3 regions of the Streptomyces roseirectus genome follow, and region 2 is predicted to be linked to each of the others. Evidence: riboswitches for the same ligand, from Rfam matches in the RefSeq annotation. Region 2 holds a riboswitch; each other region holds the start of a gene.
What was found. A riboswitch is a leader RNA that binds a small molecule or an ion and turns the genes downstream of it on or off. The one in region 2 is predicted to bind cyclic di-AMP.
Positions count from the first base shown of each region.

Region 1: another riboswitch for cyclic di-AMP. It lies ahead of IAG44_RS16485 (transglycosylase SLT domain-containing protein); the one in region 2 lies ahead of IAG44_RS24500 (LysM peptidoglycan-binding domain-containing protein).
Region 3: another riboswitch for cyclic di-AMP. It lies ahead of IAG44_RS09995 (M23 family metallopeptidase); the one in region 2 lies ahead of IAG44_RS24500 (LysM peptidoglycan-binding domain-containing protein).

Region 1 covers NZ_CP060828.1:3,992,507-3,996,202, reverse strand. The annotation lists gene IAG44_RS16490 (HAD family hydrolase) at 1-791, shown strand, start outside; gene IAG44_RS16485 (transglycosylase SLT domain-containing protein) at 892-1,356, opposite strand; cyclic di-AMP (ydaO/yuaA leader) riboswitch at 1,360-1,537, opposite strand; gene IAG44_RS16480 (polyprenyl synthetase family protein) at 2,000-3,010, shown strand; gene IAG44_RS16475 (LolA family protein) at 3,266-3,696, shown strand, end outside.
Region 2 covers NZ_CP060828.1:5,742,191-5,745,886, reverse strand. The annotation lists gene eno (phosphopyruvate hydratase) at 1-1,037, opposite strand, end outside; gene IAG44_RS24500 (LysM peptidoglycan-binding domain-containing protein) at 1,287-1,982, opposite strand; cyclic di-AMP (ydaO/yuaA leader) riboswitch at 1,987-2,153, opposite strand; gene IAG44_RS24495 (LysM peptidoglycan-binding domain-containing protein) at 2,375-3,412, opposite strand; gene IAG44_RS24490 (cytochrome P450 family protein) at 3,549-3,696, opposite strand, start outside.
Region 3 covers NZ_CP060828.1:2,450,301-2,453,996, reverse strand. The annotation lists gene IAG44_RS10000 (M16 family metallopeptidase) at 1-1,299, shown strand, start outside; cyclic di-AMP (ydaO/yuaA leader) riboswitch at 1,642-1,788, shown strand; gene IAG44_RS09995 (M23 family metallopeptidase) at 1,803-2,555, shown strand; gene IAG44_RS09990 (GntR family transcriptional regulator) at 2,749-3,432, shown strand; gene IAG44_RS09985 (HPr family phosphocarrier protein) at 3,647-3,696, opposite strand, start outside.

The DNA of each region.
Region 1 (3,696 bases), 1.7 Mb from region 2:
CGTACGCCCTCGTCGCCACCGACCTGGACGGCACGCTGCTCCGCGCCGACGACACCTTCTCCGACCGCTCGCTGAACGCCCTCCAGCGGGTCGTGGAGGCCGGCGCGCGGCACCTGGTGGTGACCGGCCGCCCGGCCCCCCGGGTGCGGCCCCTGCTGGAGATCCTGCGGGGCAGAGGGCTCGCGGTGTGCGGCCAGGGCGCCCAGGTGTACGACGCCGGCGCCGACCGCCTCCTGTGGTCCGTCACGCTGGACCGTGAACTCGCCGAGACCGCGCTCGGCAAGATCGAGGCGGAGGTCGGCCAGGTGTACGCCGCCGTCGACCAGGACGGCGTCGACGGGCTGACGCTGATCGAGCCGGGCTACCTGATGCCGCACCCGACGCTCCCGGCGCTGCGCGTGGGACGCCGCGAGGACCTGTGGTGCGAGCCGATCAGCAAGGTGCTGCTGCGTCACCCCGCGCTCTCGGACGACGAGTTGGCGGCCACCGCGCGCGCGGCGGTCGGTTCGCTCGCCACCGTCACGATGTCGGGGCCCGGCACGGTCGAGCTCCAGCCCAGCGGCGTCACCAAGGCCACCGGCCTCGCCCTCGCCGCCGAACGCCTCGGGATCGACCCGCAGGACACGGTCGCCTTCGGTGACATGCCGAACGACATCCCGATGTTCGAGTGGTCCGCCCACGGCGTCGCGATGGCCAACGCCCACCCCGAGCTGAAGGCCGTGGCGGACGAGGTCACGTCGTCGAACGAGGACGACGGAGTGGCGATCGTCCTTGAACGGATGTTTCCGTGACGCACGCCCCTGGGGAGCGCGCTTTCGAAACGTGCTCCCTAGAGACACGTGTCCGGTAGGAGCCCCGATCCGAAACCGGGGCTCCTGGAGGGAGGTTCGCTCAGTACGCGCCGTACACGTTGTCGATCGACCCGTACACCGCCGCCGCGTAGTTGCACGCGGCGGTGATGTTCGCGACCGGGTCGTACGGGTCGTACGCCGTCCCGGCGACGTGGTACGCCTGGAAGGTCGGGTCGATCACCTGGAGCAGGCCCTTGGAGGGCGTGCCTGCGGCGGCGTTGGAGTCCCAGTTGTTGATGGCGTAGGGGTTGCCGGACGACTCGCGGATGATGTTGCGGTAGATGCCGTCGTAGCTGCCCGGGATGCCCTTCTGGGCCATGATCGCGAGGGATTCGCGGATCCAGCCGTCCAGGTTGTCCGGGTACCCGGCGACCGTGGACGACGAGGGGCTTCCGGTGGCCGCGGAGGCGCTGGTCGCGCCGACGACAGGGAGGGCCAGCAGGGCCGTGCCGGTGGCGGCGACGGCGAGGGCCCGGACGAGACGCTTCTTGCGGATTGCAGGCATGGCGATGTTCCTCTCCGGCGCCTGCGAGGTGAGCTGTCGGGTTCGGGCGGGGAGGTGCCCGGCCGGACCGCCGGGGACGGCGGTACGGCTTCACCCCTAGCCGTCCGGAGACGTGTCCGGACGGCGTACTACCTGGGTCCCCCGCTCCTGCCGTGCGCGAGTGGGTCGTCGATGGGGAGATGACGGGCGGCGGCAGGATTGGGCGTCCGCCCGACCCGGCGGAACGTATGCGAGAGCACATGTCCGGAACAAGTGTCGGATTCACATCTCGTCCCCATTGACCTTGCTCTGAGCGCTATGGGCCGCTTGATCCTTTGCGATCGTCAAGTGTCAACTGGTCAACGTGGACACGGGGAAACGGGGTACTCGACGGAGTCGGGCGAGAGAGGCGCCCGTGACTCAACTCACGAAATGGCAATAGCGACAAATGGGCACAAGTTATTCATGTCGGAAAATGCCATGCAGTATCGGCTGATCAGCTACATACCAGGCGTGATCCGATAGCGCCCGTGCTGTAACCGTGGGGGCTATCGGTGATCGAAACGTGACCGGATACGCTGACTTGAGTGATGTCAGCGACCTATCGACAAACCGTGTAATCGCCAACAGTCGCCCGTGGGCAACAGCAGACAGGAGATCCCTCGTGACCGTCGTCGGGCCGTTCGGGCTGAGCGTGCGGGACCAGGCACTGGAAGCCGATGTCCAGGCCGGATTGACGGCCGTCGAGGAGGGCCTGCTCGAAGCCACCAAGAGCGAGGTCCCCTTCATCACGGAGGCCGCGCAGCACCTCGTGCGCGCGGGGGGCAAACGTTTCCGGCCACTTCTGGTGATGCTCGCCGCACAGTTCGGCGACCCCTACGCGCCCGGTGTCGTGCCGTCGGCCGTCGGCGTCGAGCTGACCCACCTCGCCACGCTGTACCACGACGACGTCATGGACGAGGCGGAGGTGCGGCGCGGCGTGGAGAGCGCCAACGTCCGCTGGGGCAACTCCGTCGCCGTCCTCACGGGCGACTTCCTCTTCGCGCGCGCGTCCCAGATCCTCGCCGACCTCGGCCCCGAGGTCGTCCGCATCCAGGCCGAGGCGTTCGAACGGCTCGTCACCGGGCAGATCCTGGAGACCGCGGGGCCGACCGACGGCCGCGACCCGGTCGACCACTACCTCGACGTCCTGGGCGGCAAGACCGGCTCCCTCGTCGCCGTCTCCTGCCGCTTCGGCGCGATGACCTCGGGCGCCGACGAGACGGTGGTCGACGTCCTCACGCAGTACGGCGAGCGCCTGGGCGTCGCCTTCCAGCTCGCCGACGACGTCCTGGACATCGCCTCCGACTCCCACGAGTCCGGCAAGACCCCCGGCACGGACCTGCGCGAGGGCATCTCGACCCTCCCCGTCCTGCGCCTGCGCGAGCGCGCCGCCCGCCTCGGCCTCGCCGAGGACATCGCCCTGTGCGAACTCCTCGACTCCGACCTCACCGACGACGCCCGCCACGCCGAGGCCCTGGCCGCCCTGCGCGCCCACCCCGCCCTCGAACAGGCCCGCCGCGACACGGTCCGCTACGCCGAGGAGGCCCGCTCCGCCCTGGCGCCCCTCCCCGACTGCGACGCGAAGCTGGCACTGGTGGAGATGTGCGACGCGGTGGTGCACCGGGCGGGGTAGCCGCGATCTCCCCCTCCTCGGCCTCAGGTATGACGCCGCCACCCCTGAGAGGACTACGGGACGGCGGCGTGGAGTGTCATACCGCAGGAGTACACGGAGTTGACTCTGCGGGGTGACGCCGCTGACGGGTCCGGTTTGGTCTGATGGATGCACGGACCCAGAACCAGGACTCACCGATCCGGGTGAGAATGGCGGTCAGGGGTGGGGCGAGGACGCTGCCCACCGGCCGCCGCCGACGACGGAGGTAAGGCACACATGGCACCGAACGCATCCGACGACAACCAGGCTTTGATCACCGAGGCCGACGCGGACGAGGCGAGGGCCCGCCGCCGCAGGACGGCCGCGCGGTACGTCGTTCCGGCAGCGGTCGTGGGCGTGGCCGCCGCCACCATAGGTCTGGTTCCCGCCATCGCCGACTCCGGCGACCCGGACCTCCCGGAGATCACCGCCCAGCAGCTCCTGGACAAGGTCGCCGCCTCGGACGTCGAACAGCTCTCCGGCACGGTGAAGATCACCACCGACCTCGGCCTGCCCGACCTCGGCGGCCTGGCCGACGGCTTCCTCTCCGACGCGGCCGGCGGCTCGGACGCCTCCGCCGCCGACCCCACGGCCAAGATGACGGAACTCGTCTCGGGCACGCACACGGTCCGCGTCGCGACCGACGGCCCCGAGAAGCAGAAGATCTC
Region 2 (3,696 bases):
TCGGTCAGCGAGCCGATCTGGTTCACCTTCACGAGCAGGGCGTTGGCCGTGCCCTCCTCGATGCCACGGGCCAGGCGCTCGGGGTTGGTGACGAAGAGGTCGTCGCCGACGATCTGGACCTTGTCGCCCAGCTTGTCGGTGAGGACCTTCCAGCCGGCCCAGTCGTCCTCGAACAGCGGGTCCTCGATGGAGACCAGCGGGTAGGAGGCGACCAGGTCCTCGTAGTACTCGGTCATCTCGGCGGCCGAGCGGGACTTGCCCTCGAACTCGTACGCGCCGTCCTTGTAGAACTCGGACGCGGCGACGTCGAGCGCGAGCGCGATCTGCTCGCCGGGGACGTACCCGGCCTGCTTGATGGCCTCGAGGATGAGGTCGAGCGCGGCACGGTTGGAGTCGAGGTTCGGCGCGAAGCCGCCCTCGTCGCCGAGACCGGTGGACAGGCCCTTGGTCTTCAGGACCTTCTTGAGGGTGTGGTAGACCTCGGTGCCCCAGCGCAGGGCCTCGGAGAAGGACTCGGCGCCGATCGGCGCGATCATGAACTCCTGGATGTCCACGTTGGAGTCGGCGTGCGAGCCGCCGTTCAGGATGTTCATCATCGGCACCGGCAGGAGGTGCGCGTTCGGGCCGCCGAGGTAGCGGAAGAGCGGCAGGTCGGACGCCTCGGAGGCGGCGTGCGCGACGGCCAGGGAGACGCCGAGGATGGCGTTCGCGCCGAGCGAGCCCTTGTTGTCGGTGGCGTCCAGGTCGAACATCGCCTGGTCGATCAGCCGCTGCTCGGTCGCGTCGTAGCCGACCAGCTCCGGGCCGATCTGCTCGATGACGGCGAGGACGGCCTTCTCGACGCCCTTGCCCTGGTAGCGGTTCGGGTCACCGTCGCGCAGCTCGATGGCCTCGAAGGCACCGGTGGAGGCGCCGGACGGGACGGCGGCACGACCGGTGCTGCCGTCGTCGAGGCCGACCTCGACCTCGACCGTGGGGTTGCCTCGGGAGTCCAGGATTTCCCGGGCTACGACGACGTCGATGGACGGCACGAGCATCTCCTTCTTGGATGTGACGCTGGTTGTGCGGGGCCGCTGGGGCCTTGCGACTAGAGCCTAACCGGCCCGGGGGCTTCGGCCAGCCGACCGACCGCCCCATGGGACAGAACCGACCGTACCCATTGTTCCAAGACGGAACAAAGAGGGGGTGGCGAGAAGGCGAACAGCGGGCGCGGCGCTGGGCACGAAAAAACCTGCCCCGGTGCGTAACGGGGGAGCACGCACCGGGGCAGGCGACAGGGGGCCCGCTTACTTCAGGTGAAGCTGCTGGCCGGGGTAGATCAGGTTCGCGTCCTGGATGATGTCCTTGTTCAGCTGGAACAGCTTCTGCCAGCCGCCCGCGACCTTGTGCTTCGCCGCGATGGAGCTGAGGGTGTCACCCTTGACGACCTTGTACTCGCCGTCGCCCTTCTTGACCTTCTTGCCGGTCGGCGTGGTGACGGTCTTGGAGGACGTCGACTTCGGGGCGCTCTGCTTGGGCGCGGCCTGACGCTCGGTGGAGCGGGAGGAGCTGGGCGTCTCCGTCCGGCTGCTCGAACCGCTGGACGAGGACGAACCGCCACCGCTGTAGCTCGCGCCCGACAGACCCACGCCACAGCTCGGCCAGGCACCCTTGCCCTGCGAGGCGAGGACCTTCTCGGCCACCGCTATCTGCTGCGACTTGCTGGCCCGGTCGGCGCTCGACGCGTACGCCGTGCCGCCGTACGCGGCCCAGGTCGACGGCGAGAACTGGAGCCCGCCGTAGTACCCGTTGCCGGTGTTGATGGACCAGTTGCCGCCGGACTCGCACTGCGCGACGGCGTCCCACTCGGAGGCGGTCGCGGCGGAGGCGTTGCCGGCCGCCATCAGCGGGGCGGCGACGGCGACACCGGTGACACCGGCGAGCGCGACGGCACGAGTGGCCTTGGACGGACGACGGTGCTTGCCCTTGCCGGAAAACAGCATGCTTCGATCCCCTCACCGACGCCTGCGAGGTGAGCTGTCGGGTTAGGGCCGGTTGAGTTGCCCTGCCGCACCTGATGTGCGACTTCACCCCAAGCCGGTTCCGGTGGCCCCAACCACCGTCCCCAGCACTTACCTTGGGTCCCCCGCTCCTGCCTACGGCGCTTGACGCGACGACTGTTCCCGGACGGCCGCTGGCAGGATTCGGCGTTGCGGCAGCCGGGGCTCGGGTTGCCGAGCGGCCTCGACCGTAGACATGCCCCGAGCCGATTTTCAAAGACGATCAGGGCTTCTGAGACTCATCCCACACTTTCGCCAAAACGGACATTCAGCGCGAAGCCGGGCGCTGAACTGCCGTGTTTCCGCCCGCTTTTACGCCTTTGCCGCCCGCCGCCTCAGTTCCCGAGAGACAGCGTCTGACCGGGGACGATGTCGCTCGGGTCGACCCCGATGACCCCCTTGTTCGCGGCGTAGAGGGCGCGCCATCCGCCGTCAAGCGCAAGGGAGTCGGCGATGGAGGTGAGCGTGTCCCCGACCCGGACGGTGTACGTCGTCGGCTCGTCCCCGCTCGCCCCGCGGTGCTTTCCGGTCCCGATCGAGAGCGGAGACGCCCCCGAGACCGCCTCATCGGACGCGCCGGCCCCGGTGTCCACGAGGCTCCAAGAACCGGCGCTCTGCACGGGGTTGTCCTCGGTCGCCGGAGCTGTGGGTGCGCTGTCCGGTACCTGTGGAGCGTTCGGCGCGGCATTCCCGGACGTGTCGGACTTGTCGCCCCCCGCGGAGTCCCCCGGCACCTCCCCGGTCGGCCGTCCGGACGACGCGTCGGGGTCGACGGGCGCGGGAGAGGGGGACGGGGACGTCGACGGCGTGGGCGTCGCCGGGGTCTTCGGCGCCGCGGGGTCGGTCGTCCCGGACTGCCCCGAACTCCCCGTCGCGCCGGACCCCTTGGACGAGTCCGACGTACCGGACGAGCCGGACGAGCCGGAGGTACCGGACGAGTCGGGCGTGCTGGGTGACGGCGTGGGCGTGGGGGTGTCCAGCGCGACCGAGCCGTTCTCCTTCGTCAGGCCGGTCGTGAGGGCGCAGACGGGCCAGGCGCCGGGGCCCTGGTCGGCGAGGACCTTCTGGGCGATCGTCATCTGCTCGGCGCGGCTCGCGAGGTCGGGGCGCTCGGCGTACTGGAGGCCGCCGTACTTCTGCCAGTCGTCCAGCGTGAGGTGCAGGCCGCCGAACTTGCCCGACCCGGTGTTCTCGCTCCAGTCGCCGTCCGTCTCGCAGCCCGCGACCTTGTCCCAGACGGCCGATCCGTCGGCGGCGCTCGCCCCGCTCGCGCCGAGCAGCGGGATCGCGATCGCGGTGCCGGTCACTCCTGCGGCGACGAGGAGAGCCGGGGCCTGACGAGGGCGACGGTGACGGCCGTTCCCGGAGAGCATGCGGGCGCCTTTCTCACGACGGTGGGGGCGGGAGTGGCGTGGGGGCCGCTCCGGCTTGTGAACGTATCGGCATACGATCGCTTGTCACAAGTTCATGCCGCGCGGATCACGTGAAGATCACAGAGTTGAGGGCGTGTCATGTTTGCCGGGACGGCCGGTCCGACGGCCGGTCTGACAGCCGCTCTGACGGCCCGTCGGGCGTGCGGGGCGTGAAGGTCACCGGCAACGTCCGCAGCCCGCGCATGATGAGGCCGCCGCGCCATCTCAACTCGTCCACGGGCACG
Region 3 (3,696 bases), 3.3 Mb from region 2:
CTCGCCAACGGTCTGACCGTCCTGCGCTGCCACCGCCCCGGCCAGCAGGTCGTCGCCGTCGAGATCCTGCTCGACGCGCCCCTGGAGGCCGAGCCGACCGGCCTGGACGGTGTCGCCACGATCATGGCGCGGGCCTTCTCCGAGGGCACCGACCGGCACTCCGCCGAGGAGTACGCGGCCGAGCTGGAGCGCGCGGGCGCCACGCTCGACGCGCACGCCGACCACCCCGGCGTCCGCCTCAGCCTGGAGGTCCCGGCCTCCCGGCTCGCCAAGGGGCTCGGGCTGCTCGCCGACGCCCTGCGCGCGCCCGCGTTCGCCGAGGGCGAGGTCGAACGGCTGGTGCGCAACCGCCTCGACGAGATCCCCCACGAACTCGCCAACCCGTCCCGGCGGGCCGCCAAGGAGCTCTCCAAGGCGCTGTTCCCGGCGACCGCGCGCATGTCGCGCCCGCGCCAGGGCACCGAGGACACCGTCGAGAAGATCGACGCCGCCGCCGTCCGCGCCTTCTACGACCGGCACGTGCGCCCCGCCACGGCCACCGCGGTCGTCGTCGGCGACCTGGACGGCGTCGACCTCGACGCGCTGCTCGGCGAGACCCTGGGCGCCTGGACGGGTACCCCGGCGCAGCCCCGGCCCGTCCCGCCGATCACCGCCGACGACACCGGGCGCGTCGTCATCGTCGACCGGCCCGGCGCCGTCCAGACGCAGCTGCTGATCGGGCGCGTGGGCGCCGACCGGCACGACCGCGTGTGGGCCGCCCAGGTGCTCGGCACGTACTGCCTCGGCGGCACCCTGACGTCCCGTCTGGACGCCGTCCTGCGCGAGGAGAAGGGCTACACCTACGGCGTGCGCGCCTTCGGCCAGGTCCTGCGCTCCGCCCCCGACGGCACCGGCGCGTCCATGCTCGCCATCAGCGGCTCCGTGGACACGCCCAACACCGGGCCCGCCCTCGCGGACCTGTGGACCGTCCTGCGCACGCTCGCCGCCGAGGGCCTGACGGACGCCGAGCGCGACTTCGCCGTCCAGAACCTCGTCGGGGTGGCGCCGCTCAAGTACGAGACCGCCGCGGCCGTCGCCGGGACCCTCGCCGACCAGGTCGAGCAGCACCTGCCCGACGACTTCCAGGCGACCCTGTACCGCAGGCTCGCCGCCACCGGGACCGTCGAGGCCACCGCCGCCGTCGTCAACGCCTTCCCGGTCGACCGCCTGGTGACCGTCCTGGTCGGCGACGCGAAGGAGATCCGCGAGCCGGTCGAGGCCCTGGGGATCGGGCCGGTGCAGGTGGTGACGGCGGAGTAGCCGGCCGGCGTACGCGCGGGTGCGACCGTTCGGGCACGCGCGTGTGGGACCACTGCCGTGCGCGCCCTGGGCCGCCGTCCGGAGACATCTCCGGGCGGCGGCTCCGTCGTACCGGCCCGCGCGCGTGCGCCGAACCTTCCCCCCGCCCTGCCTCGTTCGCCTGTTCGCACATCGACACCCTGCCCGGAAACGTTCCTCGGGGATGACCGTTTTCGCCCGGAGGGTGCACCTCTGCCCTGTGGTCTGCGCTACAAAAACCGCTGTGCGTTTGGGAATCGGCGGTGTGCCCCTCTAGCGTCGTCCGGGCTGTTCGTCGGGCAGTGCGCCGCACACCGCGGCACCGGACAGCGATCGCCGAGTCCCCGCACGGCGCGAGCCAGGGGAGCCGGGGACCCACAGTCCCTGGGGTGAATCGGGCGCGTGCGCCCGTAGGAGACCTTCCTGCTCCGAACCCGTCAGCTAACCCGGTAGGCGAGAGGGAAGGAAAGGACGAACTCGACCTCATGGCGTTCACCTGCGCCACCGGGAAGCGCCGCAAGGCGACCCGGATCCAGCGCACGACGGCCCGCGCGGCCGGCATAGCGGCGCTGACGACGTCGGCACTGGCGGCCGGCTCTCCCCCCGAACCGACGGCCGCGAACGCCATGACGCTCGCGGACGACACGGTCACCATGCGCCTCGACGTCACCGAGCAGGCCGCCGACCGCGCGGACGCGCAGCAGCACGCCGTCCAGCAGGCGGCCGTACGCGCGCAGGCGCAGGCTCTGCGCGCCCAGGCAGCCGAGGACGCGAGGGCGGCTCGCGCGGCCGAGGCACGCGCCGCGCGCGAGGCGGAACGGGCCCGGCTCAACGCGTTCGTCGCGCCGATCACCGGCTCCTACGTCTCCACCGGCTACCGCAGCGGCGGCTCCCTGTGGTCCTCCGGCAGCCACACGGGCATCGACTTCCACGCCGCCACCGGCACCCCGGTGCACGCCGTGGGCCTCGGCACCGTCGTCGAGGCGGGCTGGGGCGGCGCCTACGGCAACCAGGTCGTCGTCCGGATGCACGACGGGACGTACACCCAGTACGGCCACCTGTCGGCGATCTCCGTGGCGGTGGGCCAGACGGTCACCCCCGGCGAACTGATCGGCTACTCGGGCGCGACCGGCAACGTGACGGGCCCGCACCTGCACTTCGAGGCGCGCACGACGGCGGAGTACGGCTCCGACATCGACCCGGTCGCCTATCTGCGCGCGCACGGCGTCGACGTCTGACCTCTGCGCGAGATCGTCCAGCCCCGGCTCCTCCAGCCGGGGCTTTCGGCGTTTCGCACGCTCTCCTGTCCAAAAAATATCCCTGGATTCCGGCTCGCCATCGGAAATTCCCGCTCATTGCAATAGAGTCACGGAACACACGTCGATCGGCGCGTTCGGCGGCGTTTCACGGGGATTAAGGCGGAGGTCGGTCATGCGTATTCCGGCGCACTCGGTGTGCACGGCCATCCGGGACGACATCGTCGCGGGTGTCTACGAGCGTGGCAGCCGCCTCACCGAGGAACTTCTCGCGCGCCGGTATGGCGTCAGCCGCGTCCCGGTCCGTGAGGCGCTGCGCACGCTGGAGGCCGAGGGGTTCGTCGTGACACGGCGCCACGCGGGCGCGTGCGTGGCCGAGCCGACCGAGCAGGAGGCCGCCGACCTGCTGGAGATGCGCCTGCTGCTGGAGCCGCTGGGCGCCGCCCGTGCCGCGCAGCGGCGCACGGAGGCCCACCTGAAGGTGCTGCGCGGACTCGTCAGGCTGGGCCAGGAGCGCGCCAGGAGGGGCAACAGCGAGGATCTACGTTCCCTGGGCGGCTGGTTCCACGAGACGCTGGCCCAGGCGTGCGGAAGCCATGCCCTGACCTCGACGTTGACCCAGCTGCGCCACAAGATCGCCTGGATGTACGCCGTGGAGCCGCCGGCCAGCCCTGTCGACTCCTGGACCGAGCACGGAGCGATCGTGGACGCCGTCGCGCGCGGGGACGCCGAGCGCGCGCGGGCGGTCACCGCGCTGCACACCGAGCGCTCCACGGCCGCGCACCGGCTGCGCTTCGCCGGCGCCGACCGTGTGAGGACTTCGCAACACGCCGTAAACATGTCCGGCCTGCGGCATTAACACGGGCGCCGTATACAAAGAAGAGATATTCGGCGGAGGTGTATTTCCGCTGCCCTTTTCCCGGGTGCGCCGTGAATTCCCCGGCGTACGCCCTCCGCATGTGTTCACGCGGCCCTAATCCTGCGCGGGGCAATTCATTCCCGGGTTCCCGGAAAACGGCGGAGCCGCGCCGCCCGGTGGGGCGGCGCGGCTCACGCGCGCGTGGAGCGCCGGTTCAGACGGTCTCGGGAAGCTCGTCGAGACCTTCGGAGACCAGCTTGGCCA